Regions from separate parts of the Pelosinus sp. IPA-1 genome, predicted to be linked through region 3. Evidence: riboswitches for the same ligand, from Rfam matches in the RefSeq annotation. Region 3 holds a riboswitch; each other region holds the start of a gene.
What was found. A riboswitch is a leader RNA that binds a small molecule or an ion and turns the genes downstream of it on or off. The one in region 3 is predicted to bind S-adenosylmethionine.

Region 1: it holds a riboswitch for S-adenosylmethionine, as region 3 does, so the genes downstream of both, metX (homoserine O-acetyltransferase MetX) here and metK (methionine adenosyltransferase) in region 3, are expected to answer to the same signal.
Region 2: it holds a riboswitch for S-adenosylmethionine, as region 3 does, so the genes downstream of both, QSJ81_RS01425 (pyridoxal phosphate-dependent aminotransferase) here and metK (methionine adenosyltransferase) in region 3, are expected to answer to the same signal.
Region 4: it holds a riboswitch for S-adenosylmethionine, as region 3 does, so the genes downstream of both, QSJ81_RS03480 (methionine ABC transporter ATP-binding protein) here and metK (methionine adenosyltransferase) in region 3, are expected to answer to the same signal.

Annotation. Positions count from the first base shown of each region.
Region 1 is NZ_BSVC01000002.1:481,567-489,714, forward strand. It holds gene QSJ81_RS06035 (6-phospho-beta-glucosidase) at 1-1,311, opposite strand, end outside; gene QSJ81_RS06040 (hypothetical protein) at 1,572-2,114, shown strand; SAM riboswitch class I at 2,200-2,300, shown strand; gene metX (homoserine O-acetyltransferase MetX) at 2,381-3,538, shown strand; gene QSJ81_RS06050 (homocysteine synthase) at 3,552-4,838, shown strand; gene QSJ81_RS06055 (immunity 53 family protein) at 5,098-5,463, shown strand; gene QSJ81_RS06060 (immunity 53 family protein) at 5,552-5,866, shown strand; gene QSJ81_RS06065 (chemotaxis protein CheX) at 6,042-6,503, shown strand; gene QSJ81_RS06070 (MmcQ/YjbR family DNA-binding protein) at 6,648-7,007, shown strand; gene QSJ81_RS06075 (inorganic phosphate transporter) at 7,065-8,102, shown strand; gene QSJ81_RS06080 (DUF47 domain-containing protein) at 8,119-8,148, shown strand, end outside.
Region 2 is NZ_BSVC01000001.1:323,669-331,816, reverse strand. It holds gene fumC (class II fumarate hydratase) at 1-1,023, opposite strand, end outside; gene QSJ81_RS01445 (HAD-IIA family hydrolase) at 1,246-2,127, opposite strand; gene QSJ81_RS01440 (DeoR/GlpR family DNA-binding transcription regulator) at 2,364-3,134, opposite strand; gene larAH10 (NPN-dependent 2-hydroxyacid racemase, LarAH10 family) at 3,263-4,558, opposite strand; gene QSJ81_RS01430 (MFS transporter) at 4,571-5,857, opposite strand; SAM riboswitch class I at 6,029-6,133, shown strand; gene QSJ81_RS01425 (pyridoxal phosphate-dependent aminotransferase) at 6,205-7,395, shown strand; gene QSJ81_RS01420 (MetQ/NlpA family ABC transporter substrate-binding protein) at 7,526-8,148, shown strand, end outside.
Region 3 is NZ_BSVC01000004.1:474,055-482,202, forward strand. It holds gene priA (primosomal protein N') at 1-1,748, opposite strand, end outside; gene metK (methionine adenosyltransferase) at 1,878-3,068, opposite strand; SAM riboswitch class I at 3,138-3,243, opposite strand; gene coaBC (bifunctional phosphopantothenoylcysteine decarboxylase/phosphopantothenate--cysteine ligase CoaBC) at 3,297-4,493, opposite strand; gene rpoZ (DNA-directed RNA polymerase subunit omega) at 4,503-4,709, opposite strand; gene gmk (guanylate kinase) at 4,727-5,344, opposite strand; gene remA (extracellular matrix/biofilm regulator RemA) at 5,369-5,635, opposite strand; gene QSJ81_RS12170 (YicC/YloC family endoribonuclease) at 5,695-6,579, opposite strand; gene QSJ81_RS12175 (hypothetical protein) at 6,721-7,320, opposite strand; gene dapF (diaminopimelate epimerase) at 7,444-8,148, opposite strand, start outside.
Region 4 is NZ_BSVC01000001.1:752,439-760,586, forward strand. It holds gene QSJ81_RS03455 (hypothetical protein) at 140-343, opposite strand; gene QSJ81_RS03460 (histidinol phosphate phosphatase) at 833-1,603, shown strand; gene QSJ81_RS03465 (MetQ/NlpA family ABC transporter substrate-binding protein) at 1,721-2,536, opposite strand; gene QSJ81_RS03470 (MetQ/NlpA family ABC transporter substrate-binding protein) at 2,555-3,373, opposite strand; gene QSJ81_RS03475 (methionine ABC transporter permease) at 3,436-4,089, opposite strand; gene QSJ81_RS03480 (methionine ABC transporter ATP-binding protein) at 4,058-5,116, opposite strand; SAM riboswitch class I at 5,199-5,303, opposite strand; gene QSJ81_RS03485 (YerC/YecD family TrpR-related protein) at 5,455-5,757, shown strand; gene hisZ (ATP phosphoribosyltransferase regulatory subunit) at 5,799-6,983, shown strand; gene QSJ81_RS03495 (HD domain-containing protein) at 6,999-7,526, shown strand; gene QSJ81_RS03500 (D-2-hydroxyacid dehydrogenase) at 7,541-8,148, opposite strand, start outside.

The sequences.
Region 1 (8,148 bases), on a different contig from region 3:
GCTTTTAAATTGGGGGAGATATTCTTTGTGAGCTTCTAACATTTCATCAAATAAAACTTTAGCCATTTTATCGGAAGCGACCAACGGGTTCATTGTCATAGCTAGTAAAGCTTTATTATAGTCGCCTGTAACAGCTGCATCAATAACTACTCTTTCGAAGGATTTAATCTGTTGTACTAATCCGTTTATTTGTATGGGAAGCTCACCGATAGCAATTGGTTGAGGACCATCTTTAGTGATCACACAGCTTACTTCTACAATGGAGTCAGGCGAAATTCCGGCAATTGCCCCATTATTTCTCGTATCTACGGGTTGAATATCACGCTTGTCATTATATATTGAATTTATCAATCTACAGGCTGCATCGCTATAGTAGGCTCCACCACGTTGTTCTAATTGTGGTGGTTTTATGTCCAAATTCGGATCTTTATACAATTCGAACAGGTCATCCTCCAGTTTTTTTACTGTTTCAGCTCTAGTTTCCCCTTTGGCAAACTCTTCTAATTCCTTTTCCAACATTTCATCTTTTTTGAAATAGTATCTGTGATAGGGACAAGGTATTACATTTAATCCTAGTACAAATTCAGGTATCCAATTAATATTGATAACATTTTTTACAGTACTCGGCATCTTGCCAGCAGCAATATTATCAATCACTGATTTGGTAATGTTCTCACCATCTAAATATGCATTTAAACCAAATACCATATGATTCAAACCGGCAAAGTCAATTCGAATTCTACTGTGTTCAACATTGTATAGTTTGGCTATTGCCATTTCCATGCCAATAGGTACATTACATAAGCCGATAACCTTCTTATTTTTCCCATATCTCAGTACAGCTTCCGTGATCATTCCTGAGGGATTGGTGAAGTTGATTAGCCAAGCATTTGGGCATAATTCTGCCATATCTTTATCAATTTCAAGTATGACTGGAATAGTTCGCAGTGTCTTAAACATCCCGCCGGCACCATTGGTTTCTTGTCCAATATAACCATGGTTTAATGGAATTCTTTCATCCTTTATTCGTGCATTTAAGAGGCCTACGCGAAATTGTGTCGTTACAAAATCCGCATTGGGCAGAGCCTCTCTTCTATCTAGAGTCGTGTGTATTTCCATTGGTACCCCGGATTTTTTGACCATTCTTTTAGCAAGATCACTTACAATCTTTAATTTTTCTTTGCCTGCGTCAATATCTACTAACCACAGTTCGTGAATGGGCAGTTCATCATATCTTTTTATGAATCCTTCAATAATCTCCGGTGTATAACTTGAGCCGCCACCGATTGTCACAATTTTTAACCCCTTCATAATAAAACCTCCTAATATACTCGGAATTTTTATCTCTAGAATAATCATATAGTTCTACCAGAAGGAGCGCAATTACGATAAAGTAAAACTGTACTAGTACAGTTTTACTTTAAGAGAAGGGAATACGCATTAGCTATTCCTCGTAGTGAGATAAAAGAACTTCTTACCCTTTTTCGGAGAATGGAGGCTGTATTTTGTCCAGAATAAGGCAATCACAACAGGGTCATAATAAGTGTATATCGATTATGGGAGGCTTGGTTGTGAGCAATCAAATAATATTATGGTCTATGTTAATTCTTCCTTGGCTAACTCTCTTCTTCATGCCTAGAGAGGAAATTAAGCGATGGATGCCCGCAGCCTTGTTTGTAATAGTAACGAATACTTTAATTGTTGATGTAGGCGTTACTTGGAAGGTATGGGAGACCCGTGAGAATGTTTATCCGCTTAGCGAAATGATAAGTTTTGTTTATGGTGCATTGCCAATCGGCGCGATGTGGATTCTCAAATATACTTATGGGCGGTTTTGGTCGTATGCAATTGTTCAGATCATAGGCAGTTTACTATTAATCCTTTTGGTACAGCCCTTGTTACACCGCCGAGGAATATTCGTGTGGCTTGACGAAAATGCTCTTGCGGGGATTGGGGCATTTACAACGACGGTCGTGCATTTAATTTCCGTCTATATTTATCAAATGTGGCAGGATGGTATATTATTCTCCTCCGAACGAATCAATATCTCTCCTAACTTGCAGCCAACGGCAGCTAAGCCGCTAGACAAGAATGAACAAGATAAAAATCCGTAGGAAATCACCAATACATGGTTGCTATTAGCGCTACATCATGATATAGTAATAGCACTAGGTTTACAACGTTACAATTAAATATTAAATCTTATCCAGAGTGGTGGAGGGACTGGCCCAATGACACCCAGCAACCGGCAGTAATGCAGTGGTGCTAATTCCAGCAGGAGCAATCCTGGGAGATAAGAAGGTTTACTATGTAATAAAAACCCTTCTTATTTATAAGAGGGGTTTTTTTATATTTGAGATGGTGAGGAGAGGGTATATGGATGCTGTTAGATAACAGCCGTAGCATGCAGACAACGTTAACTTACTTTCCAGGATTTAAGTGGCGGCCTTATTTAAAGATGGCTAAAGTAGCTGATACAGAAAATCCCTTGTACCTCAAATTAGGGGGGATATTAAAAGAGGTTATTGTAGCATATGAAACCTATGGACATATATCTGAAAACGGCGATAATGTTATACTCTTACATCACGCCTTGACAGGTGATAGTCATCCAGCCGCCCATAACCAGCATGACGAAAAAGGTTGGTGGGAACCACTGGTTGGTTCAGGGTGCCCCCTAGATACAGATAAGTATTTTATTATTTGTGCCAATGTGCTTGGTGGTTGTCAAGGGACAACAGGTCCAGCTTCCCCTAACTTAGAAAATGGGCTGGCTTATGGCATGGATTTCCCGGAAATAACTTTATTAGACATGGTACAGGTACAGAAACGATTACTAGATTTGCTGGGGATTAAACATGTTAAGTTAATTATTGGCGGTTCCATGGGTGGAATGCAATCTTTGGAGTGGGCTGTAACCTATCCTGATTTTATGGATGGTGTTATGGCAATTGCCGCTCCAGGATATTCATCTTCTCAGTCCATTGCTTATAATAAGGTAGCACGGCAAGCTATAACTCTTGACCCAGGTTGGCAAGGTGGAAATTACTATGGCGGGAATGGTCCAGAAAAAGGATTAGCAATTGCCCGATCGGTAGGTATGATTACCTATCAATCCGAATTGTCTATGGAAGGAAAATTTGGACGGAAACGCCGCAATGGATGTTTTGAAATTGAAAATTACCTAGATCATCAAGGTAATAGCTTAGCGCGCCGTTTTGATGCGAATTCTTACTTATATTTACTACGAGTCTTAGATTATTATAATTTGTCAGATAGCTGTAAAAGCTATGAGGATGCTTTAGCCCAAATTACGGGGAAAGTAATGGTTGTGGGGGTAAGTTCTGATATTTTATATCCTCCTTACCAGCAAGAAGAATTGGTGGAAGCTATGCGCGATTGCGGAGTGGATGCCGAGTATGCCTTACTTGAAAGTCCTCATGGTCATGATGGTTTTTTAATTGATTTTCATTTATTAAGGCCCTTGATCAATGAGTTTATAAAAAAGCTAACTATAGGTAAAGTAACTAAAAACTAGGAGGATGTATAACATGTCAGTACAAGAAAAATTACGTTTTGATTCATTAGCCGTTCACGGTGGTCAGGAGCCAGATCCGACAACAGGATCACGAGCAGTTCCCATTTATCAAACTACTGCTTATAATTTTCGTGATAGCGAGCACGCTGCCAATTTATTTGGTTTAAAAGAGTCTGGTAATATTTACAGTCGCTTGACTAATCCTACTACTGATGTCTTAGAAAAACGCATTACAGCTCTTGAAGGTGGAGTCGGAGCTTTAGCCTTTGCTTCAGGGCATGCTGCAATTAGTGGAGCCATCTTAAACATTGCCCAAGCAGGGGATGAAATTGTCAGCTCTTCAACTCTTTATGGCGGTACTTATAATATGTTTTCCTATACTTTGCCTAATTTAGGGATTAAGGTAACCTTTGTTGATCCAAGGGATCCAGAAAATTTCCAAAAGGCGATTACGCCAAAGACAAAAGCGTTATATGGTGAAGTGATTGGAAATCCCAAAATTGATATTTTTGATATTGAAAAAGTTGCTGAAGTGGCCCACCGAAATGGTATCCCATTAATTGTTGATAGCACGTTTGCTACACCTTATTTATGCCGTCCTCTAGATTTTGGCGCAGATATTGTCGTTCATTCTGCTACAAAGTTTATTGGCGGGCATGGTACATCTATGGGTGGTTTAGTGATTGATGGTGGTAAATTCAATTGGGATAATGGAAAGTTTCCTTTATTGAGTGAGGCAGATCCAAGTTATCATGGACTAAAATATACGGAAGCCTTAGGACCTTTGGCTTTTATCATTCGCCTGCGAATCCAAGTGCTGCGCGATTTAGGAGCGTGCCTCAGCCCGTTTAATAGTTTTCAATTTTTGCAAGGGTTAGAAACTCTTCATTTACGTATGAAACGTCACTCCGAGAATGCGCAAGCCGTTGCTGAGCATTTAGCAAAACATGAAAGTGTGAGTTGGGTAAGCTACCCAGGATTGACCAATCACCCAGATTATAATTTGGCGAAAAAGTATTTTCCTCGTGGAGCAGGAGCTATATTAACCTTTGGCATCAAAGGTGGATTAGAAGCTGGTAGAAAATTTATTGATTCCTTGCAGTTATTTTCCCTATTAGCAAATGTTGGAGATGCTAAGTCTCTTGTCATTCATCCTGCAAGTACCACTCACTCTCAGCTCACATCAGAGCAACGTGCTAGTGCTGGAGTACCGGATGACATGGTACGCTTGTCTATTGGAATTGAAGATGTGGAAGATCTTATTGAAGACTTGGATCAAGGTTTGGCTGTTGCAAAGTAAATTGTGATGCTTGAGGTAACTATAAAATAAAACAATATAGTAAAAAGAGCTGCAACTATGATATTAGTAGAGGATATTATAGTTGCAGCCTTTTACTATTTGGCCATGAAATTTGTAAAAAATATATAAATATAATAAAAAATGTTAAAACGTATACCTTTTGGCAGACGAAAAAATTTTTAAAATGTATTATTGTATCTGTAACGGTTCGAAACGGGAAAATGATTAGAATAGATAAATCCAGAAGGAGTCTGAAGAAATGAGCTTAGTAAAATGGTTGGCCGGCTGGTATAAAAATAATTGTAATGACAATTGTGAGCATTGTTATGGTGTGAAGATTACAACAGTAGATAATCCAGGATGGTCTATAAAAATTGATTTAACGGGTACGGGATTCGAACAAAAAACATTTGAAACTGTTTATCTTGATAGGAGTGATAATAATTGGATTCGATGTCTTGTAAATGATAATACTTTCAAAGGATTTGGAGGGCCTGAAAATTTAGAAGAGATATTAGAAATTTTCAAGGAATGGGTTACTGACTTAAGTAAGGAAGAGAAGATTCAAGCGCCTCGCAATAAATATGAGTTTAAATACTTTGAATATACCCAAGAAGATTTGTAATAGAAAATTTCTTTCAAGTAACTTTCCCCTAAAGTTTATGAGGTGGATGACTATTATTTAAGTAAAACACCAAGGTAGGAGATAAATAATGAATGTTATTAAATTGTTAGAAGAATGGTACATCAGTAATTGCGAAGGTAATTGGGAACATGACTGGAATGTTAAAATTCAAAGCATTGACATGCTAGGATGGCTTGTTTCGATTAATTTAGTGGATACGAGAGTTGATGGTAAGGAGTTTCCTGCATATAAAGTGGAAAGAAGTGTTGATGATTGGGTACATTGTAAAGTAGAAAATAGTATTTTTAACGGTTCCGGTGGGGCTGGAAATTTAGAAGAAATTTTAATAGTATTTATAACCTGGCTAGTCAAGGTCGATAAAAATTTTAAAAAGAAAAAATAATCAGTGTTCTGGCACAGAATTACTCAAGCAAATTTGTAAAGGCTTGAAGGACTAGAGTACATCTTCTATATTTAATCTACTGTTGATTAGATTTTCGATAAATTGCATAAATATATGAAATTAGGTGGAGTAATTTATTTTCTGATCATGTATTACGGTGTGGGAGGACAAAAGTTTGGATGCCAAATTTATTAACCCTTTTTTAATTGCATTTACGGGCGTGATGCCTCAAGTTGGATTTGTAAATATTGTTAGAGGTAAAATTTGTTCCAAGGAACAATTTGTTGATAGTCTTGGAGTTAGTGTACAGGTTGGTGTGAAAAGTCAAAGCGATGGAAATATTGTTTTTAATATGTCGGAACAGACGGCTAAGAAAATTTCATCAGTTATGATGATGGGGACTGTAATCAATACGATTGATGATATGGCTAAAAGTGCAGTCTGTGAAGTGTTTAATATGGTTGTTTCTCATGCATCTACTTCTTTAAATAAGGAAGGATTTATGGTAAAAGTCAACCCTCCTATATTTTTGCAGGATAATACCAAAATTCAGGTGTGTAATAGTACATATATTGCTATTGAAATGATAGTAGATAATTGCCCGGTAGAAATGTCCATTGGTCTTAACGCTGGATAAGTGTTAAAGATATTGCTATCTATATATACAAAACCCTGTAAGAGTTCTTATGAATTTTTGCAGGGTTTTACTATATTAGATGGAATGTAGTCAATTACTACGTATTTGCGGTAAGGAAAAGAGTTATAGCAGGGGGAGTTTATTATGGATTCTAAACCGTTGTTTACTTACTGTTTGTCTAAAGAAGGTGCAATTGAAGACTATCCTTTTGGCCCAGATGTAATTGTTATGAAAGTGATGGGAAAAATGTTTGCACTCTTATCACGTAGGGAGGGACAGGTAAATCTCTCATTAAAATGTGATCCTAACTATGCAGAACTTTTACGTCAGCAATATGTAAGTATCTTACCAGGGTACCACCTAAATAAACGGCATTGGAATACATTATTATTGGATGGCACTATCCCGGAGAAGGAGATAAGGGGGCTAATCGATCACTCTTATGATTTGGTAGTTAAGTCCCTTACTCGGGAAAAACGGGCTAGGTTGAAAATAATAATTTAGGCTTGAAAAGAGTAAATGATATTATTAAGGGTAATCTATTGTAAATAGAAGTTTATATTGAAGCGAGGGATGAGTATTTCTACTGAATTAATCTTAGTTATAGTAATCTTGGTTGCACTTATTTTTACATTAACAAATGGTTTGCATGATGCAAGCTCCGTTGTCGCGACTTTTATTTCCTGCGGGGCTGCCACGCCAGTTCAAGCAATTTGTTTGGCGGCAATAGGGGGCTTTATTGGTGCGGTGACGAGTGGTAGTGCGGTGGCAAATACTGTCTCGGCAATTGTTGCAGTCCCTACAGAAACGGCATTACTAAAAATATTATTAGCTGCTATGATGGGAGCCGTAATATGGAATCTAGTAACTTGGAAGTTTGGCTTTCCTTCCAGCTCAACTCATGCGTTGGTAGGAGGATTAATAGGGGCAGTATGGGTTTCTCGTGGCAAAGAATATATTTTATGGGGGTGGGAAGAACTCTTATCACCAGAACATCAAGTTATCGGTATTAGCAAAATTGTGATAGCATTACTATTTTCCCCTTTATTAGGTTTTATAGTTGCATTCCTCCTCCAGTTTACCTCTAATCTTATATTGAGGAATGCTAAAATAACAATCAATATATGGATAAAGAGAGTGCAATGGATTATTGCTGCATTATTAGCTTATAGTCATGGCGCCAATGATACACAAAAAGTGGTTGGCGTTGTTTCCCTTGCTTTGGCAGCTGCCAATTATCCTTTTGGTCATGTGGAACCTTTCTGGATTAATGCATTTGGTGGTACAGTTATGTTTCTGGGAACTATGCTTGGCGGATGGTCAATTATGAAAACGATTGGGCGTGATATCTATACCATTCGTCCTATCCATAGTTTGAATTCTCAATTGTCTTCAGGTGGTTCCGTTATTTTGGCAACAGTTTTAGGAGCACCTGTTTCTACAACCCATGTAGTGGTGGGAAGTGTAGTGGGAGTAGGAGCGGCAGACGAATTTCGTATGGTCAATTGGAAGATTGGTCAAGAGATTATTGTTGCTTGGTGTGTTACCATACCGGCATCCGCGATGGTAGCGGCGCTCCTATATTACATAGTAGGATAGTTATTAAGGAGGGTGTATGGCTAAAAATAACTTCTGGGAAAGATTA
Region 2 (8,148 bases), on a different contig from region 3:
ATTACCAAATACTTGGGCAACAATCATTGTCAATGCCTCAGATTGGGTTGGATTGACTTTTGCAGGCATAATGGAGCTGCCTGGCTCATTCTCGGGTATTTTAATCTCTCCAATACCACATCGTGGACCACTTGCAAGCCAACGAACATCATTGGCAATCTTCATTAAATCAGCAGCTAATGCCTTCATCATACCATGAACGACGACTACCTCATCTTTACTTGTTAACGCGTGAAATTTATTAGGAGCTGTACGAAATTCCTTGCCTGTTAACTTGGTAATTTCTGCAGCAACGAGTTCGCCAAAGTTCATTGGGGAATTAATACCAGTCCCAACAGCCGTTCCTCCCATGGCCAAATCCCGCATAAAATTAATACCTATGGTCAGCATTTCTTCGTTCCGCTCTAGCATCCGCACCCAACCGCTTATTTCCTGTCCCATAGTCAGAGGTGTCGCGTCCATTAAATGAGTCCTGCCAATTTTTATAATTTCACTGTATTCTTTGGATTTCTGATCTAACGTTTCTTTTAAAGAGGCAATTGCAGGTAATAGTTTATCAATCACTAATGTTACGCCGGCAACATGAATCGCCGTAGGGAAAATATCATTAGAGCTTTGGGATTTATTCACATGATCATTGGGATGAACAATTAAAGGTTCTTTTTCTTCGGCTAGCAACTGAGTCGCTCTGTGTGCCAATACTTCATTTATATTCATATTAAACTGAGTGCCACTCCCCGTTTGCCACACGGCAAGAGGAAAATTACCATCTAGCTTTCCGGCTAACACCTCATCGCAAGCCTTAACTATGGCCTGAGAGCGTTTTGTATCAAGTACACCTAGCTTCTCATTTACTAAGGCAGCTGCCTTCTTTAATATGGCAAATACACCAACTAACTCATAGGGCATCTTTTCGATTCCAATACGAAAATTTTCAAAACTACGTTGCGTTTGGGCTCCCCATAATTTATCAGCTGGCACTTTTATTTCTCCCATTGAATCTTTCTCAATACGATATTCCATATAAAGCACTCCTTTATCAATTCATTACCTATAAGCTAAAAACGAAGAAGGTATCGTGAATTAGATCTTCTCTTAGTTTCTTCTTCATAATTAAAAACAATCCTGCAGTAATTTTAAATCTTCTCTAAAAATAAAAAGTGTTTACAACCTTATTGATTGCAAACACCTTTACCCTATATCTTTCTAAACCTCTTGCGGTAGGCTTTGGCCGTACAATCTTTCTTACCCGACGACTAATTCTCTAGAAAATCCGCTATGAATTAAATCCTCTTCTTTGTCACTTGCAGAAAGTGCCTGACCTAAACCCCCTAAGTTATCAAATATATAGTCCGGTTTAAAGACCGACTGCTCAACATCTGATATCTTGGATTCTCCACTGAGTACTAACACAGAGACCATACCCGCATTACATCCTGTAGCTATATCAGTATATAATCGATCACCAACCATTGCCATTTCTTCAAGAGGATAATTTTTTTTATTTAATAATGCTTCCACGATCTCCCTATTTGGTTTGCCGACAACCTGAGGCGAACAACCAGTTGATGCTTTTATCAAAGCAGCCATAGCACCACAATCTGGTATATAGCCTGTTTCTGTAGGACAATTAAAGTCTGGATGAGTCGCAATATAAGGGATATTATGCCGTATAAGATCGCATGCAATAACTAATTTTTCATATGTTAATGTAGTATCAAATCCTAATACTACATATTCAGGATTATCTGCTGTTATTATAAATCCATGCCTTCTAAACTCTTCTTCTAAAGCAGGCGTTCCAACTAAATATATATTTTTGCAATTTTTAGTATTTTTTAGATAAAGGGCTGTGGCTTCGCCAGATGTTAAAATATTACTTACACTGCAATCAATGCCTAACACCTTAAGTTTATTGGCATAGAAAGTTGCATCTCTAGAGGAGTTATTCGTCAGAAATAGAAAATCTCTACCCGTAGTACGCAAATAACTCAGAAATTCCAGCACACCTGGCAGTATTTTATTCCCTAAATATACAGTACCATCCATATCAAGTGCAAAACACTTTATCTCTTTTAATGATTTCACCTTTTCTTGTTTTGTTACTATCTTATTTTCATTGAACACAATACAAAGTCTCCTCTCTTTTCTCTCGACTTTTACATTAGGCTCATTTCAAAAATAACGCACCAGCCTTTCATTATATTTGCACACAATTTACATAAAAATTACACATATTTCATCACTATTATATGAACTTCATGTGTATATTGTGTATTTTCTTGTCGTTTTCATTATTGCATCTCTTCCATTCTTTGTCAATCATAAAAAAAGAAGAGCCCATATTAGGACTCTTCAAAACCTTAAATAATTTCAATATTATTCAATTCGGCAAACTCTCTATATACATCTGGAAATTTATTATCAACAATAAAGCCATTGAATTCTTCTAACTCTGCCATACTAGCTAATGAAACACAATCAAGTTTAGAAGAATCAGATAACATATACTTTTGTTCGGCGATATCTAGTAAAACTCTATTGTTAGCAATTTCTTCAAAGACAGGATGCATGACACCTTTTTTAAGATTTACAGCAGCTACACCGAGGAAGCATTTATCCACACTGAATTTTCTCAGAAATTCTTCACTATCGCCGCCACAAAAAACACCGGAAGAATTTCTCATTTTCCCTCCCGGCATATATACAGACACATAAGGGAGACTCGCCGCTTTAACTGCAACATGTACACATAAAGTAACAACGTTTAAAGAAGTAATATTCTCTAAATAATCCAAAATGTATTCTACGGTACTACCTGCATTTAAAGCAATTGTTTCACCATCTTTAATTAACATTGCAGCCTTGCGCGCAATTACTTGCTTTTCCTCAAAGTTCTGCATCCTTTTATTGGCCAGATGTACTTCTGCAATGGAGTAGCAAGTTTTCCCCTCTTCCATATAAGCTCCACCATAGGCTAACTTTATATTATTACTCTCAGATAAATATTTCAAATCTCTACGGATTGTTGCTTCATTTACCTCATATTGCTGAGCTAAAGCTGTCACCTTTACCGACCCTAGCTTAAAGATGAGATTCAAAATATCCTTTCGTCTCTTAATATTCGTTAACATGCACACACTCCTAACAACATCAGATAGTTACATTATATAACTGCATAAATCTTTTTACTATAGTAGCAAAAGGAAGTTTACAACCTTAAAGTTGTAAACTTCCTCTATTAATTATATATCGAATCGTTTCAAACACCTTCCACTGGAACGGTATTCGCGCCATGTGCCATTATTGTAATGGTATAGTCTTTCTTGCCTAACTTTTCTTCAGCCATACGAACAGCCTCTTCTAAGCTAGCAGCCGCCAGCATACCTGCTTTTTCAATAAACTCTTTATTGCGCGGCAAAGAAACAACAATATGAGGAACTTCCTTGGCCATAGTACCTAGTTTTAATGCAATAAACCCTGGAACGGTAAAGGCTTTTCGCAAGGCTACTTCCCGGTCATATAAAGATTCATAGTTAAACCAATCACTAAAATCAGGTGGTTCCATCATATCACGGCATTCTAACAATAAAATGACGACTCCCCCCGGTTTTACTGCCATAAAGGCATTACCAATTGTTTTTGACCCTTGGTATAAATTGATATCTTTAGGAAATCCACCTGCAGAAGCGATGACCAAGTCAGCTTTACCGTTTACAGGAACACCAAAGATATCACTCGCAGTCTTACAACCTTGCAGCCAAGCTTCATGCCAGTGACCTGCCACAAAAGAAGCGAACTGTCCCTCTGGGGTAAAGACTGCATTGAGTAAAAATGCGGGTTTAAGGAGTTCTGCCATTTCCAACATATCGGCATGCATTGGGTTGTTTTCTAATTTACCCGCAATACACTCTAGGCTAACACCTTGCCCTACTATATCATGAAGGCACAAGCTGTGATTTCCCTGAATCGTGCTATAAGAAGAAACACCAGGCATAATTGCCTTACGTCCTCCGCCAAATCCAGCCATTAAATGATGAACAATACCACCTGTCAATATAACCTTATCTGCATTCACTACATGTTTATTTATACAGACATCTTTCCCCCGAGACGTTTGACCGATACAAACAAAATCGTCTGCTTCTGGAGCATAACTTTGCAAGATGGTAATACGATCAACCACTTCTTGACCAAAGGTTGCCACATTTTCTTCAGGTGTATGGTGTCGATGAGCACCCAGTGCCACAATTAGAGAAATATCTTCATCTGGTACTCCAGACTTATTTAATTCATTCAATAAGGTTGGTAAAAACAAATCGTGACGTACCCATTTGCGAGTAATATCACTGGCTATGATCATAATCTTGTCACCTTGCTGTACTACTTCCTTAAGAGGTGGTGTGCCAATCGGGTTATTTAGTGCAGCGGCTACAGCGGCTTCTACATCTACTAGAGCCTTAACTGCTTTGCCTTCTACCACGTTTAAGATACGTTCTTCAGGCAAGGCTATAGTAACTTCCTGATCACCATAACCAAAGGAAAATTCTTTTAACATATAGCATCTCTCCTATGCAATTTTTTCCAGCTTTTCTTCTACTTTTACAGCCAACGGCACATCAGGCTTTACAGCTAGCCATGCGATAATACCTACTACAGCCGAAGCTGCAGTTGCCACAATGGCGGCCTGCCATCCATAATTTGTTGCAATCCATGCCGTAACAACAGGAGCAGCAATACCGCCCAGGTTGCCCCAAAAGTTCATCCATCCTGACACTGAACCAGCAAATTTACCACCAATGTCAAGACAAGCAGCCCAGGATGCATTAAAAGTAAATCCAAGAGATCCGAGGGAGATTGTCAACCACAACACGTTCATGGAAGGTGTTGTCGCTACGGCTCCTAAATAAAGTGTCATACAACACAGAATCAATCCAGAAATCCCTAACAAGGTTCTTGACTTATACCGAGAAACACCTGACGCTACCAGCTTATCACTGATATAACCACACGTAGCCGTTACGATACAAAGTGCAGCCCAAGGAAATGAAGCGGCAATTCCCATCTTTTGCAGTGAAAAATTTTGTGCCTCCATTAAGTATAAAGGCAACCAGGCCAAAAATACAAACATAATATAGTCTGTTATAAAATATTGAATCCCAATAGCCCAAAATTGAGAAGATCCTAAGAAACTACGCCATGGTGCCAATTCTTTTTTATCAGCATTCGCACTGAGGCCTTCTTCTATATAATCAGCTTCCGCCACATCAACATAAGGACTGGTCCGAGGCGAATCCTTTGCGAGCCAATACCAAAGTCCGGCAATGACTAAACCTAACACACCAAAAATCACAAATACAGAGCGCCAGCCAAAAGCCATCATTAAGGCTACGGTAAGAGTTGGGCCAACAACCGGTCCAAAAAATACACCACTTAACATGAAAGAAGAGGCACGTCCTTTTTCACTAGGATTAAACCAACGATAAATAAAACGTCCTATAGCTGGCGCCATAGGTCCTTCACCTAAACCAAACATAGCACGAGTGGCAGCGAAAAAGGTAAAGTTACTACAAGCGCCCGTCAATGCGGTAAATATGGACCACCAAGTAGCTGCTATAGCCAAGACTCTACGATGTCCCCAAAACTCTCCCATAATACCACCTGGTATTTGCATAAATGCATAACCGACAAAGAAAGCGGTTTGTATTAAACCCATATCCATTTTACTAAAACCTAATTCCTGCATAATGCTTGGAGTGGCTACGGATAAATTTACTCTGTCCATGTAAGAAACAAAACTAATAAGAAACATAAGTCCTGCTAAGGTCCATCGAAAATTGGTTTTTTTCTGATTCATAAAATTTACCTCCCGGAATAAGCATCTAAGTCCTTCTAAGAGAGACCCTTTTCCATTAAATACATTATACGTTTGTAAAGTTTACATGTCAATTGACAAAAGAATCTGTCTTTTTAAACCTACTTGACATGACCTAGATCGCATGCTACTATTATTTTCAATAACAGCATATATTCATCAAGAGTTAGCTGAGGGATTGGCCCGATGAAGCTACGGCAACCACCGCATACTGCGAACGGTGCCAATTCCAACAGGAGTATTCCTGGGAGATGAAGATTATTTTGAAATAAAATCTTCTTCATCTTATGAAGAAGATTTTTTATTGTAAAGAAAAAGGAGTAAGTAGCATGAACCATAATTCACAACCAACCCAGGATCTAAGAAAATACGCCTCAGAAAAAGCTAGCCGCTTTACAGAATCAGTCATTCGGGAAATGTCTCGTATTGCCACTGCTCATAAAGCCATCAATTTGGCACAAGGATTTCCGGATTTTCCTGCATCAGATGAAATCAAAGAAGCTGCTGTTAAAGCAATCTTAGAAAACCACAATCAATATGCTATTACTTGGGGTACCAAATCCCTAAGAGATGCCATTGCCAAGAAAAATAAACGAGATTACAACCTTGACATTGATCCAGAAAAACAAATTACCGTGTGTTGCGGTTCTACAGAAGGAATGGTGGCAACGCTTTTGGCGACGATTAACCCTGGAGATGAAGTTATTATTTTTCAGCCGTTCTATGAAAATTACGGCCCAGATGCTATACTCTGCGGTGCAACACCTAAATATGTACAATTACATCCTCCAACGTTTTCCTTTAATCAAGAAGAATTAATCGCCGCTTTTTCTGAACGCACAAGAGCTATTATTATTAATACTCCCAATAACCCAACAGGTAAGGTGTTTAATCGAGAAGAATTAGACTTGATTGCTAAGCTTTGTATTCAATACGATGTTTTAGCGATTACTGATGAGATATATGAACATATCATCTATGACGAAATCAAACATATTCCTCTATCTACCTTACCTGGTATGGCAGATAGAACCATTACTATTAATAGTATATCCAAAACCTACAGTGTTACAGGTTGGCGTATTGGTTATGTTATTGCATCTCCTGAGATAAGCCAGTCCATACGCAAAATGCATGATTTCTTAACAGTAGGTGCAGCTGCACCGTTGCAAGAAGCTGCTGCTCACGCCATGGGTTTTGCTGCTACTTATTACGAAAAGTTAGTCGATTTTTATAGTCACCGCCGGGACTTTATGTTAAAAGAATTAGCTGCCATCGGTTTTGAGTGCATTCGTCCTGATGGAGCCTACTACATTATGGCTGATATCGCCTCCTTCGGCTGGAAAAACGATATCGACTTTGCTCGCTACTTAGCTGAAAAAGTTGGCGTTGCAGTCGTGCCAGGTTCTAGTTTCTATCAAGAAAATGCCAATGACAAACATCGTTTTATACGTTTTTGCTTTTGCAAACAATTAGCCACACTGGAAGCTGCAGTAGAAAGATTGCAAAAATTAAGATAAGACTTGGCTTAGGCCAAGTCCTAAGACGCAGGCGGAAGCCTTGTCGTTCTTACTTGGAATTAAGAAAGTGTTATACTTTCTGATTCCGTAAAATAATCCATTGAATTATTAAATAGGAGGTATATTCATTATGAAGAAATCAATTAAGTTTATTTCCCTTTTGTTAACCCTCATCTTTATCCTAGGCTTATCTGCTGGGTGCAGTCAACAAAGTACAGCAAAGATAGAAAAACCACTTAAAGTAGGCGTTACTGCTGGCCCCCATGCAGAAGTAATGGAGCAAGTAAAAAAAATAGCTGAAAAAGACGGCCTAAAAATTGAAATTGTTGAATTTAATGACTACATTCAACCTAACGTAGCTTTAAATCAAGGTGATATCGATGTTAACAGTTTTCAACATAAACCTTACCTTGATAACATTATCAAAGATCGCAACTACGATATCATATCCTTAGCAAATACAGTTATTTTCCCAATGGGTATTTACTCTAGTAAATTAAAAAATATTGCCGACCTACCAGTAAACGCTGTTGTTGCTATTCCTAACGACCCTACAAACGGCGGAAGAGCTCTGCTATTGTTAGAAAAACTTGGCCTCATTAAACTAAAACCAGGAATTGGCCTTAAGGCAGCTGTTACTGACATTGTTGAAAATCCTAAGAAAATTGTAATTAAGGAGTTAGACGCCGCACAAATTCCTCGTTCCTTAGCTGACATGGATGTTGCCGCCATTAACACCAACTATGCAATTAC
Region 3 (8,148 bases):
ATTAACTCTTCTTGTAATTTTTGCGTGCCTGTGCCAAAAAAGCGAATATAACGACTGCTGCATTCTGGACAAACATCGGGCACCTCTTCAATACATTGGCAGTAATGACACTTCAGTTTTTTACCTATAGAATGGTACACTAAAGAAATATCACAATGCTTGCACCGTACAATATGCCCACATTCTCGACACATTACAAAGGTAGCATAACCACGACGATTCAATAAAATAATAGCCTGCTCACCGCGGTTTATTGTCTCAGTTAGCAATTCTTGCAAAGGCAAGGAGATGACACTACGCCTTTTATTACGTAATTCTTCACGCATATCAACAACCGTAACCGCAGGTAACAACGCATTTGCAATCCGCTTTGACATAGCAAGCATTGTATGCTGCCCCTCTAAAGCTTGATAATATGTCTCAACTGCTGGCGTAGCACTTCCCATTATTACCACTGCACCTGCCAAATTAGCTCTCATTAAAGCTACCTGTCTCGTATGATAGCGCGGTGTTTCCTCTTGCTTGTAAGTAAATTCATGCTCTTCATCCATTATAATTATTCCGATATCTACCAAAGGTGCAAAAATGGCTGAACGAGCACCAATAACAATACCTGCTTCTTTTCTACGAAGACGCTGCCAAGCATCATAACGTTCACCAGTAGATAGCTTACTATGCATGACTACCACATCATCACCAAACCGAGCCTTAAATCGTGAGACAATTTGGCTTGTAAGGGCAATTTCAGGGACTAAAACAATCGCCTGACGGTAATTTTGACGAGCTACTGCCACTGCTTCGATATAGACTTGGGTTTTACCACTTCCAGTAATGCCATGAAGTAAAAAAGACTCAAATTCCTTAGCTTGCATTTTCGGTATAATTTTTCCCAATACTTGCTGTTGTTCAGTCGTTAATGAAACAGTATTTTTTGTTTCCGATAAATCAGCATAGCTATCACGAACTATCTGAACTTTTTCAATTTTAACAATGCCCTCTTGTACCAATTTTTTGACAGTATCATAACTAGTATTACTTTTTTTCAAGTCATCGTAAGAAAGCTGCCCATACTCTATTAAATAATTCAATAAACGGCATTGTGCTGGTTTTCTAACTAAACTGCTAATAAGGGTTTGGGCGGATTCAATAGATATGTCTAAATAGATTACACTTTTATAAAGATGTGTACCAGTCTTTTTTCCGATTGACTCTCCAACTATTACTTTCTTACGTAGTAAATATTGTATGACTTTTAATACACCAGCACCAAACTGTTTTTCTAATTTGGACGAAAGTACCGATCGCTGCTCATATATATATATAAATACCTGGTAATATTCTGCTGATTTAGCTAATAACTCAGTTAATGTTTTCTGAATATCCCGATCAGTGCCTACCGAATAAAGTGTAACACTTTTTATGCCTGATTTCCCTGGAATAAACAAACGCATCGCATCAACTAAATTACAAAGATAATATTCACTAATACACCTAGCAGTATGCATCATATGCTCATCAAACCATATGTCATTATCCAATGTATCTAAAATAGGTTTTAGGTTAATTATATCAGAATCTTCACCCTGAGTAATATCAATAATAAAACCCTCTAGTTTGCGATTTCCAAAAGGCACTAATACACGCCAACCTACAGCAACACAATCTAAGTGTTCAGGAATATGATATGAAAAAGCTTTGTTAATGTTTTTAGTTGTAAGATTTACTAAAACTTGTGCTATACGTTGCATTGTTACCACCATTCCATGATACTTAATAAAATTAAAAAGGGGGAATCTCACTGAGTCCCCCTTTTATCATTAGCTATACCTATAAAATTCGTATGATGAGATAAAAACCCTGCAAGAAATTATTAAAAATTAAAGATTTGCTTCCTTACGTAAAATTTCTGCTTTATCAGTGCGTTCCCAAGGCAAATCAATATCAGTACGGCCAAAGTGTCCGTAAGCTGCTGTTTGACGATAAATCGGACGACGCAAGTCCAAGGTTTTAATAATGCCAGCTGGACGCAAATCAAAATGTTTTTTAATCAGCTCGGCAATCAGTTTTTCATCTACTTTAGCCGTGCCAAAAGTCTCTACCATAATCGAGACTGGATGCGCCATACCAATAGCATAAGCTAACTGGATCTCACATTTATCTGCTAATCCTGCCGCAACTACGTTTTTGGCAACGTAGCGAGCTGCATAGGCAGCTGAGCGATCTACTTTGGTACAATCCTTACCAGAGAATGCACCGCCACCATGACGTGCCATTCCACCATATGTATCAACAATGATTTTACGGCCAGTCAAACCAGCATCGCCTTGAGGTCCACCTATTACAAAACGGCCTGTTGGGTTAATATAGTATTTCGTATTTGCATCTAATAGATGAGCTGGAACAATTGGTACAATAACTTTTTCAATCAAATCTTTTTCAATAGTTGCTAATTCAACTTCAGGACCGTGCTGGGTTGAAATTACGATCGTATCGACACGAAGAGGTTGTCCATCTTCATATTCCACCGTTACTTGTGTTTTTCCATCAGGACGTAAATAATCAACTTCTTCATTTTTACGGACTTCTGTTAAACGACGAGCTAACTTATGTGCTAAGGATATTGTCAATGGCATATACTCTGGAGTTTCATTGGTTGCGTAACCAAACATCATTCCTTGGTCACCAGCACCGATTGCTTCAATATCATCCATTTGTCCTTGTTTTGCTTCTAGCGCCTTGTCAACACCCATCGCAATATCAGCGGATTGCTCACCTATGGAAACCAGTACACCACAAGTGTCACCATCAAAGCCATATTTTGCACGTGTATAGCCAATTTCTTTAATTGTATCACGTACTATCTTAGGAATATCCACATAACAATTCGTTGTTATTTCACCAACTACATGTACTTGACCTGTTGTCAACAAAGTCTCACATGCTACCCGTCCCATAGGATCTTTTGCCATAATGGCATCTAATACACCATCTGAAATCTGATCCGCCATTTTATCAGGATGTCCTTCAGTAACAGACTCTGAAGTAAATAATACGCGTTTTTTTTCCACAATTTCTACCTCCAATAATTAATAAAAATAAAAAAACTCCCATAAGGGAGGGTGATTGTCACTGTCACTCTCCCATCTTGCGGATTTCACCGCAGGAATTGGCACCGTTTTTGGATATTCCAAATGGTTGCCGCGGTTTCATCGGGCCATTCCCTCCACCATCTCTTGATGAGCCAATATATAATTCTGCCAAATCAAATTTTAAAGTAAAATAGAACAAAAATCAACCTATTTTCGACATTCTATGTGAATTTTATCTAAAATAACTTCTGCTAGCCTTTTTTTAGACATTTGAGGCAACTCTTCTATACGACCGTCACGGTACAACAATTTTGCTATATTTGTGTCCGTATTAAATCCGGCACCAGGTATAGTAACATCATTAGCGACAATCATATCTAAATTTTTTCTCGTTAATTTATCTTGTGCATGAACTAGTAAATCCTGAGTTTCAGCAGCAAAACCAACCAATATCTGATGTTTCTTTAGGTGCCCAAGCTGTAGTAAGATATCCGGATTTTTCTCTAGTATCAAATGTAGCGTCTCACCAGTCTTTTTAATTTTATGCTCCGACATACTCTGTGGACGATAATCCGCTACTGCCGCTGCCTTTATCACAATATCACTTTCCGCAAAATGAGCCAATACGGCATCCTGCATCTGTGATGCTGATTGTACAAATTCTATTGTAACACCAGGTGGCGAAACTAAATGAGTAGGTCCCGATATTAAAGTGACTTTTGCTCCTCTGTGCGCAGCAACCTCCGCCAATGCATAGCCCATTTTCCCACTAGAGCGGTTACCGATATATCTTACGGGATCAATTGCCTCCTGCGTTCCACCTGCAGTAATTAATATCTTTTTCCCTGTAAAATCATGATTGGTTTTTAGTATCTCAATTACCTTTTCTACAATAGCCTCTGGCTCAGGTAAACGTCCTACACCCTCTGTACCACATGCTAATTTACCACAATCTGGATCCATAAAGTAATAATCTAATTGAGTCAGCTTACTAATATTTTGCTGAACAATGGTATTTAAATACATATTCGTATTCATAGCTGGCACCATTAAGATTGGTGCCGTTGTCGCCATAACCGTAGTAGATAACATATCATCCGCTATACCATTGGCTATTTTACCAATAATATTTCCCGTTGCAGGAGCCAATAAAAACAAATCTGCTCTACTAGCTAATGCAATATGTTCAACATTCCAATTGGTAGCTTCTGCCCACATATCAACTACAACCGGATGTCCACTTATTTCTCGGAAAGTCAATGGGGTAACAAAGTTAGTCGCTGCCTTAGTCATAATAACATATATGTTGGCGCCCTGTTTTTTTAGACGGCTAACGACATCCACTACTTTATAAGCAGAAATACCACCAGCTACGCCAACAACAATATTCTTTCCCTTTAACATAACGACCTCCTACTTTATACCGCTTTTGGTCCGCTCATAGGATATTTTGTCTTGCGCTACTTCCTCTAAAGCAATGGTTACTTGCTTATTCGACTTGCTCTCAACCATGGGTACTGAACCGTCCATAAGTTCTCGAGCACGCTTAGCCGCAAGCACAACCAATGTATATTTACTATCAACTTTAGTCACTAAAACATCTAATGATGGATGAATCATAGTAGTCCCCCTAAGTTTTATTTATTAAAATTAGTTAATATTTCTTCCACTATATTGTCATTACGTACCACTTGGCACTTTTCTGCAGTAATAATTGATAAAACCTTGTTTGTTGCTTCTTGCACCTCATCATTTACTACTATGTAGTTATAATTATGTACGTATGTCAATTCATTATTAACACAACTGAGCCTTTTCTTTATCACATCCAAGCTGTCAGTACCTCTTTTATGAATGCGATTCGCTAGCTCATCCAAGGACGGTGGTGCAATATAGATAAACACTCCTTGGGGGAATCTTTTTTTTATCTGCGTAGCTCCCTGTGCATCTATTTCTAAGACAACATCCTTACCATTTTGTAATAAATCCTTTACATGACGGCATGGTGTTCCATAAAAATTGCCATAAACTTCAGCCCATTCCAACAACTCATCATTTTTTATCATATTCTCAAATTCTTCACGAGAAACAAACCAGTAATTAACCCCATGTTTTTCTCCTACACGTGCTGCCCGTGTAGTGGCAGATATGGAATAGTTTAATTCAGGATATCTACGCAGCAATTCTTGACAAATTGTCCCTTTACCTGCTCCAGATGGACCAGATAAAACAAGTAAAATTCCCTCTTTTGTCATACATGCTGCTCCTTTCATCATCTGCTATTCTGCAGTGTCCTCGCTAGTTTCTTTGCTGGCAAGGCGATGAGCTACGGTTTCAGGCTGCACTGCAGATAAAATTACATGATCACTGTCAGTAATAATTACAGCTCTAGTACGTCTTCCATAAGTTGCATCAATTAACATTCCTCTGTCACGAGCTTCTTGAATAATTCTTTTAATTGGCGCCGATTCAGGACTGACAATAGATATGATTCTATTCGCAGATACAATATTACCAAAGCCAATATTGATAAGTTTTATTTCCATATAAAAATCCCCCTTATTTTTTATATCGCTAGCATCTACCTATGGTTCTTTATTTGATTCTACTCTACATTTTGAATCTGTTCTCTGACTTTTTCAATTTCACTTTTAATTTCTACGACTATGTTGGCTACAGTAAAATCATTCGCTTTTGAAGCAATTGTATTCGTCTCACGATTAATCTCCTGCACGATGAAATCCAATTTTCTTCCTACTGCCTCATCAATATGTAATGCAGTATGAAATTGTGCCAAATGACTTTTTAAACGTACTAACTCCTCAGTTATATTCGTTTTATCAGCAAAAATCGCTGCTTCCTGTACCAATCTGCCGACGTCAGGTTCTTCTCCTATCATCCCCAATAAATCACGCATACGTCCCAATATCTTTTCCCGGTACTCTACTAAAACTTGAGGAGCACGCTCTTCTACTGATTTAATATATGATTCAATCACTGCGATACGCGCTATCAAATCTTGCTGAATATTTAACCCTTCTGTTATACGCATCTGCATAAGATTATTGACCGCTATAGAAACGGCTTGAGACAATTTAGGCCACAAAGATAAAGCATCTTCTGTTACTTCCTCAGCGCGAATAACATCAGGATATTTTGCTATTTGATAAATTCTATCCTTTACTGGCATAGCAAATAATTCTGATAATTCATCTAAAGCTTTATTATAAGCCACTGCTAATTCTTTGTCAATCCGAACAGCTCTTTTCTTTTCTCCATACTCGTCTATTGTTATAAAAACATCAATACGGCCTCTTACTAGTGCACTAGATACACTGCGCCGAATTTTATCTTCAAGTGGTCCTAAATTCTTAGGCATACGAATAACGATTTCATTATAACGATGATTTACAGCTTTAATTTCTACAATTAGTCTGTATTCATTATCCATATATTCGCCACGCCCAAACCCAGTCATACTTTTTATCACACTAAGCGGCTCCTTTCTTTGCACATTTTTATTATTAACGATAATATTACAATTATCCAAATCTCTTTAAATACTTCTCCATACTTTCACTAAATCCCTTTTTCGCTTATTATCTAGGTATACCATTGTTTAAAGAATCTTTTATTTTATCTTTGCAATATCAAAGTAGAAAGAATGTTCTATTTTATCGTTTGTTTTAATCAGTAATATGATAGGAATATCAAGTACAATGTCTTTTTCTAAAAAATAAAAGTAACATTGAGCAGTAAATGTATTTTGCCCTGATTCTCCAGTATTCTTTTCGGCTTTAGAAGGAATTACCGTCTGGTATGCCTTAATTTCTTTGCCAGCCTGTTTAAGTATTACATTAGCGTTTTGAGTGAAATCCTGTTTCCCCCCAAACAAAACTGTACTAAAGCTTAATAAGCCTGAGTAATCTGCCAATATACTTTCACTATCTAACGCAGTAACATTACGCCCTAATAAATTCTTTTCTCGAGCGTCTGTTGCTATGAGCAAAAAGGAAGTGTATAAATACGAACGTTCTGCTGTATCATTTAACTTTATCGCTTTCTCTTCATAAGACATCCATGGCAGCAAGAAATCCTTTAATTGATTTTGTGCATTCGATTTACCATAATCCTGCGCCTCTTTTATAACATCAATATTAACCGGAGATATTGCAAAAGTCTGACTAAATGATAGTAATAAGAAAATCACTGTCAAAGTAAAAAATCTCACTATAGCACCTCCCTACTCTTATGAGGTATATTATTACACCACAAATAGAAAAATTCCTTTCAAATAAAAAATCCAACTCCTAATTTTTAGAGAAGTTGGACTTTTCTTTATTATCTAGAAAACTCAAAGATACTTGCCACGAAAAACTTCTACTGCTGGGCCAGACATATAAATATGATTATCCAAACCCCATTCAATAAACAAAGTACCCCCGTCTAATTCAATTGTAGCTTGCCGATCTGCTTTACCATTGAGTACCGCTGCTACTAATGTAGCACAAGTTCCTGTACCACAAGCCATAGTAACACCAGCACCGCGTTCCCAAACACGCATACGTAATTTTTGTTTATTTAATACTTGCACGAATTCAACATTCGTTTTCTTCGGGAAGATAGGATCTGTCTCAATTTTGGGTCCGATTACAGATAGATCAACTAAAGTAAGGTCATCAACAAATATTATACAATGGGGATTTCCCATAGATACGCACGTAATGTTGTATTCAATATCGCCAACTCGTAATATTTCGTTAATTACCTGTTCATCAGCGTTCCCGACCATCGGTATTTCACTTCGCTTAAGGCGCGGTTCTCCCATATCAACTTTTACGGTATCAAGTATACCATTGGTAAAAATTAGTTCTGGTTTAATAATACCGGCTTTCGTTTCTAACGTAATTTTTTTCTTATCTGTTAGGCCGTGCTCAAACACATAACGAGCCATACACCGTGTGACATTACCACACATTTCAGCTTCACTACCGTCTGAATTGAAAATTCTCATTTTAAAGTCAGCTATTTCTGACTTTAATAATATAACTAATCCATC
Region 4 (8,148 bases), on a different contig from region 3:
AACATGACTATATGGTTATGTTTTATATAGGGATAAATAACTAGTAACGTAAAGAATATATTATCTAGATTTGAGTTTTTCAGTTCTGTTTCTTGAATGTATAAAAAAGCTTGATCTCATTGAGATCAAGCTTTTTACTTTAAATAATATTATAGTGTTGCGGTGCCTTAGCCTTGGTGATTTGCTTCTTTATGAAAAACACAACTGCTAATAAGGGGAAGATTGTCCACAGCAGTAGGTTTCCGCTTTTAATTAAGAGGTACAATAAGCTAACAGCTATTAAGGGAACGACTATCCAGATACAGAAGATGGAAAAGACGTCACTAAGAGTTTCTCTAACCATTGCGAAAACCTCCTGCCGTAGCATTGGGCTCTTCCTGTACAATTAAAGTAATTGTACTATTAAGTGGCATTAGACACTTAAGAAGAGGTAAAAAGTATAACACTTCTTAGCCTCATTTATATGAAATTATGGACTCCATTAGAATGTTCAACGGAATCATCTCCCATATTGTACGTTGGCAAAATATCTAAATTGTTCAATGGAATCACCCCCAGTACAGGATGTGGTTTTATGCTGGAATTTAATTCCTTAACTTGTCTTAAGTATAATACGAAAAAGTACAAAATTCAACATATTTCGATGGAAGTTTTACATGTATACATAAAACATGTTGAGGAAGATTAAAAAGCAACTAGTATGTATGAATTACTAGATTGAGTGAAAAATAGGAAAGTAGAATAAACTGCATAGTAAGCAGGATTTTTTGCATTTTTGTGTAACAACTATAATACAGAAGTAGACGAAGAGGGGTTAGATAGGAGGTAACTGATGTTATTTGATAGTCACATGCATACGTGTTTTTCTACCGATTCAAAAATGAAAATGGATGAAGCTGTGGCACGGGGGCGAGAATTAGATATTGGTATAACGATTACGGAACATATGGACATCGCCTACCCGGAACCTATGTCATTTATTTTTGATGTAGAGAAATATTTTGCTGATTATAATACATTTCGTAGTGACAAAGTCCTTTTAGGCATAGAAATAGGGATGCGTTCGGATTGCTTAGAGGAAAATTGCAAATTGGTAGAAAAATATCCCTTTGATTATGTGATTGGGTCAGTGCATGTCATTGATAATATTGATATTTATGCAGCTGAATTTTATCATGAGAGAGATAAGAAGGATGTATATGAACAATATTTTAAAACAATGAAACAATGTGTAACCTGCTATGATAGTATTCATAGTTTAGGTCACATTGATTACATTGCTAGATACGCTCGTTTTAAAGATCCAGAAGTCTATTATCATGAATTTAAAGATTATATTGATGAGGTTTTACTTATTGTTGCCCAAAAGGGAAAAGCGTTGGAGATTAATACTAGACGGCTGGTCACAAAAGAAGCTGTGGAGATCATTATGCCAATCTACAAACGTTTTTATGAAGTAGGTGGACGTTTAGTAACAATTGGCTCCGATGCGCACCATGTAAAAGATATTGGCAGGGGTTTGGATGTGGGCTTTGAGATTGCAGAACGATCAAAACTTGATGTCGTATACTTTAAAGATGGTAAACCTCAGTATCAAAAATAAATGAAGTTCATCCCCTGATAAGACAAAACCCAAAAACACCAATAGCAGAAAGGTCCCCCTATTGTAGTAGTTTGTGCACTACATTAGGGGGACCTTTTTAATATATTCCGTCTATACCTACCAAGCTGGTATCAGGGTACCTTGATACCGTTCCTTCACAAAATTTTTAACTTCTTCTGAGTGATACGCTTTGATGATTTTCTCTAGATCCTTATCATATGTATCCCTAGTACGAGCCACCAACAACATAACATAGGGTGAGTTATTGTCCTCCAAGGCAAGTGCGTCCTTTACAGGTATTAAGTTTGCCATAGTAACATAGTTCACATTAATAAGAGCAAGGTCAACACTATTAATAACAGTGCTCATTTGCGCTGAATCAATTTCTAGAAAAGTAAGATGCAAAGGATTATCAACAATATCGTTTACTGTTCTTGTGTAACTTTCTATATTACGGCAGGTAATAAGACCTGTTTTTTCTAGTAGTAATAAGGCTCGACTGCCATTCGTTAAATCTTTGGGGATGGCAACTTTGCCGCCACTTGGTACATCGGACAAATTTTTTATTCTTTTTGAGTAGATGCCCATAGGGGATAATATGGTTTTTGCAATAGCAGTCAGTTCGTGATTATAATCTTCTTGTATAGAAGTAAGATAGGGCTGGTGTTGAAAACTGTTCATACGAATCTTTCCGTGATACAAAGAATCATTGAGTTTACTATAATCAGTAAACTCAATGATTTGAACATCGAGGCCATCCTTTGCAACTAGTGTTTTCACTAGGCTCATGATTTCAGATTGAGGGCCAGCTGAAACTCCCACCTTTATTGGTTTGTATACGGAATTCATATGTTGTAGACTATGCCACGACAATAATGCCGCGATTACTACTAGCAATAAGAAAGTCGTGAGGATTTTCAGCCTTTTTCCCACAAAGTTCCCTCCTGGTTTTTAAAATGCTGGTACGACAGCACCTTGGTATTTTTCATTAATAAATTTCTTTACTTCATCAGAAGTCAAAGCTTTTGTTAATTTTTGAATTTCGGGACGATTTTCATCACCTTTACGCACCGTTAGTATATTAACATAAGGTGAATCTTTTTGCTCAATAAATAGAGCATCTTTTGTTGGTACTAATTTTGCTTCTAATGCATAGTTGGTATTAATAACAGCAATCGCTACATCTTCAAGAACACGTGGAAGTTGAGGAGCCTCTAATTCGCTGATTTGAATGTTTTTGGAATTAGTTACAATATCATTTACTGTCGCACTAACACCTACACCGTCTTTTAATTTAATAATGCCTGCTTTTTCAAGAAGTGCAAGAGCACGGCCACCATTAGTGGGGTCATTAGGAATGGCAACTTTAGCGCCAGCAGCAAGTTCGTTTAGATTTTTAATTTTCTTAGAGTAAATACCCATCGGTTCGATATGCACTGCTGCAGTATAGGTTAATGCCAAATTACGTTCTGTAGAAAATTTAGTAAGGTAAGGAATGTGTTGAAAGAAGTTTGCATCTAATTCTTTTTCAGCCACAGCAATATTTGGTTTTACGTAATCAGTAAATTCAACGATTTGCAAATCAATGCCCTCTTTAGCTAAAGTTGGTTTAATTACATTTAAAATTTCTGCATGAGGTACTGCCGTAGCGCCAACTTTTAGTACAGTAGCTTTACTTGCTGGACTTGCAGGAGCCTTTTCTTGGCTGCATCCGCTCACTAATAGACCTAAACTAAGAATTCCAATAAGAACAAGAACCAGTTTTTTCATTATTTATAATCCCCCTGAAATTTTTTTATAGAAAGCACCTAAAAACTCAATTCGTGCTGCTCCTATTTTTTGTTGAGACGATTGGATAGATAATCGCCAGTGGACTGTACGATTTGTACTTGTGCAATTAAGATAATAACAGTGATTAACATGATATCAGCCCGGAAACGTTGGTAGCCATAGCGAATGGCTAAATCTCCTAAACCGCCGCCGCCAATGGCTCCAGCCATGGCCGAGTAGCCAATAAGACTAATAATTGTTAATGTTAATCCAAGTACAATTGCGGGCATAGCTTCTGGAATTAGGACCTTTGTAATGATTTCTCTAGGAGATGCGCCCATGGCTTGTGCTGCTTCAATGACACCATAATCAACTTCCTTGAGAGCTGATTCTACGATACGAGCGACAAAAGGGATGGCGGCAATGCTTAGTGGGACGATGGCCGCATTGGTGCCGATGGAAGTACCAACTAATAATCGAGTGACTGGAATAATAGCTACCATTAAAATAATGAAGGGTGTGGAGCGAGTCGCATTTACAATAGCCCCTAATATTCGATTAAGGGAAGTATTTTCAAGAATATGTCCTTTATTCGTAGTTACTAAAATAATACCTAAAGGTATACCAATGAGAGCTGAGATAAAGCTAGAAACAGCAACCATATAGGTAGTTTCCCATAAGGATTTAACCAGCAACGCGAGCATGTCTTGCGACATAACCAATCACCTCAATTCCTAATTCACGTGTTTTTAAATAACTAAGTGCTTGCTGAAGAGCTGCCTGTTCACCTGATAGTTCTACAATTAATGTACCAAAAGGAGTTGTTTGAATATGATCTATGTTCCCGTATAAAATACTGGCATCAATGTTAAAACGACGAATCATACTAGAAATAACAGGTTCTTCGGTAGAGTGACCAATAAAGGATAAACGCAAAATAAGATTGCTATCAGCAGTAGGTACTGGTGATAAGGTAATATCATTGAAGAAGTCTGGTAAGTTATGATTGATGATAGCACTAATAAATTCCTTAGTAGTATTTGCTTGGGGTTGAGTGAAAATATCAATTACATTGCCCTGCTCAATGATCCTGCCCCCCTCAATGACTGCAACCTGATTACAGATTTCTTTGATAACCTGCATTTCATGAGTAATAAGCACGATCGTGAGTTGGAATTTGCGGTTAATATCTTTTAATAATTCTAAAATAGACTTGGTTGTTTGGGGGTCAAGGGCAGAAGTGGCCTCATCGCACAAGAGTACTTTAGGGTGATTTGCTAATGCCCTTGCAATACCAACCCGTTGTTTCTGCCCGCCGCTTAGCTGAGATGGATATTGATCCTTTTTATCAGTAAGTCCAACTAATGCGAGTAAATGCATAACCTCTGTATCGATCTCTTCTTTACTACGCTTTGCCAGTTCTAAGGGGAAGGCTATATTTTGATAAACCGTCCGAGAAGATAGTAAGTTGAAGTGTTGAAAGATCATGCCTATTTTTTTACGCTGTTCTCGTAATTCTTGTTCGTTTAAAGACGTTAGTTCTTGGTCATCCACTATTACAGTACCTTTAGTAGGACGTTCTAACATATTAATGCAACGGATTAGTGTGCTTTTTCCAGCGCCACTTGTTCCGATAATCCCGAAAATCTCTCCTTGTTCAACAGTTAAATTAACTCCATTTAAAGCGTGAATTGTGCCGTTGTCGCTTTGGTATACTTTTTCTATATTTTCAAGTCTAATCAATGGAATCTTTCCCTCCTTATAATCTTTTGATGCATAAAAAAACCGCTTCACAATAATGAAGCGTGCTATCAATCTGAATTGCGCTTCATCTGCCAGGATTAGATCCTGTGGAATTGGCACCGTTTCACAAAAGTGAATGGTTGCCGCAGCTTCATAGGGCCATTCCCTCAACTGCTCTTGATGAAAAAATATTAACTTGTTGAAACATATATTATCATTTTTGAAAAATGGTGTCAAGAAAAAAATCACTTTGCAAATTAGGAATGGCAATGTTATAATTTCACTAAGTAAAGCTTAAAAGGGATAAAGGATTTATCCTACAGTAGGAGGAAAGAAATATGGCTACGAATCCCAAGTTGAAAGATGAACTGACAGATCAATTATTCCGTTCTATATTACTGCTAGAAAATGAAGAAGAATGTTATCAGTTTTTTGAAGACATTTGTACAGTAAGTGAATTGAAGTCTCTTGCCCAACGGATGGAAGTAGCACGGATGCTAAAGGCTGGTCATACCTATGATGATATTGTCGACAAAACAGGAGCAAGTACTGCAACGATTAGTCGAGTAAAGCGTTGCTTGAATTATGGTGCAGATGGATATAAGTTTATGTTAGAACGAATTGAAAGCCAAAATAAGTAGGGTCAGAAAATATTTCAACTAAGTTAGGAGTGTTTATTTTTATGGGTCAAGATGAATTCGTGCCACAAATTCCCTATGGTACAAGAGATTTTCTGCCGAAAGAAGCTAAGCAGAAACGCGCTGTAGAAGGGGCTTTAGCCCATTTATTTGCTAGTTGGGGCTATGATGAGGTTGTGACTCCGACGATGGAATATTTAGAAACAATGGCTGTAGGAGCTGGCAATGAGCTAGAACAGCATATGTTTAAATTCTTTGATAAGAACAACCGAATCTTAGCGCTTCGCTCAGATATGACGACTCCTATGGCGCGGGTTGCAGCGACTCGTTTTAAGGAAAGTCCCAGTCCAATGAAATTATTTTACTTAACAAATGTATTTCGTTATGAGCAAGCTCAGGCTGGAAGACAATGCGAATTTTATCAAGCTGGTGTGGAAATTATGGGAGTTTCTGAGCCTACCGCTGATGCAGAAGTCATCGCGTTGGCTGTAGAAGCCATGCTTACATCCGGGTTACAAAAGTTTCAAATTGGTTTGGGGCAAGTGGATTTTATTAACGGTATAATGGAACAAAGTGAGCTTTCTCTCTCTCAAAGACAACAGGTAAAACAAGCTATGGTGACAAGAAATTTAGTAGGATTAGATGAAATTCTTGTCAATAGCGGTTTACCAGAAGGAGAACAAAAGTTACTTAAGAATATACCATTACTTCATGGTACAAAAGAAATGCTTAAAGAAGCTTATAGTATGGTAACCAATGAGAAGAGTCGCAAGGCTTTAGATAATTTATCTGCTATCTATAGTTTGTTAGAAAGTTACGGCGTTGCCCAATATGTAGATTTTGATTTAGGAATTATTCGTGATTTTGAATATTACACAGGTATGGTGTTTGAATGTTACACACCAGGACTTGGTTTTCCCATATGTGGTGGCGGCCGGTATGATACTATGTTAAACTCTTTTGGTATGAACTCTGGTGCTACTGGTTTTGCCTTAGGTATAGAACGCGTATTGTTAGCACTAGAACGTCAAGGTATTATTGGTACTCCCAATTGCAAAAGTGTTTATGTTGGTTGGGGAGAAGATAAGTTGGCAGCGGCCATTGGACAAGCAGAATCATTGCGTAAATCAGGTCAATGTGTAGAACTTGCTTTGATTCCTCAGTCAAAAATAGCAGCTGAGACCAGTCAAAGAAGCAAAGGTTATGTCAGTTTGGTTTATGTAGAGTAATAGGTGGATGGATACATGTTTAACCGACTAAAACAAGTAATTGCTGCACTTACTGCAAAGATTACACAAGAAGATAGAAATTTTGTAAGCTTCTATTTAAGCTCCCCTGCCGAGGGATTATTTTGGAATATGAACGTACCTGATCAAAGGCATGCCCTTAATGTAGCCTATACAGCTCTTGACTTAGCAAAAAGCCACCCTAAAATCGACGCTATACTGTTAGTGAAATGTGCTTTACTCCATGATGTAGGGAAAATTAAGAATGATGTTAGTACATTTGATAAGATTATCACTGTAATTGGACACCGTCTGGCTCCGAGTTGGGCAAAAAAATGGGGTAGGCTAGGGCGAGGCAATAAACTAAGTAATCTTCGCCATGCATTTTATGTCTATTTTCATCATGCTGAACGCAGTGCCGCTATGCTAAGGGACATTGGTGAATGTCCTCAAATAATTGAAATTGTTAGGATACATCATAAAACTCCAGCAGAGAATGATCCGCTGGAGTTAGTGATACTTAGAAAGTCTGATAATATGCATTAGGGCTATATAGCTAATTAATAGCCCTTTTTCTTATCAATACAATTTAACATTTCTTTACTTTCAAGGAAGCGGGAGAGATTGTCAGTGAAGAGCTTAATGGCGCGGTCAAGATAATTGGGTGATAAGGCTGCTACATGTGGGGTAATAATCACATTTTCCATGTTCCATAGAGGGGAAGTATCTGGCAAAGGTTCTTCATCGAATACATCTAAGCCAGCGCCTTTTATTAGGCCCTGCTGTAGAGCAGTCGCCAGATCTGCTTGCTGAATGATACCGCCCCGAGCAATATTAATGAGGTAGGCTGACGGTTTCATAGCAGAAAATTCTTTTAGCGTAAATAAATTTCTGGTTTCGTCTACCAAAGGTAGAGCAATTACTACGAAATCGGAAAGGGAAAGTAATTCATGGAGCTTTTCGGGAGGATATAGTTCATCTACGAAGAGCTCTTTTGTCATTGTTTGTTTGCTGGCGAGAACCTGCATACCCATTCCTTTTGCTTTTTTCGCAATTTCTCTGCCAATGCTGCCAAGTCCAACGATACCGATGGTTTTATCGTGGATTTCATCAACAGGAGTACGTTTCCAAAGGCTTTTTCCTTGTTGCCTGATAAAGACGGTGAGTC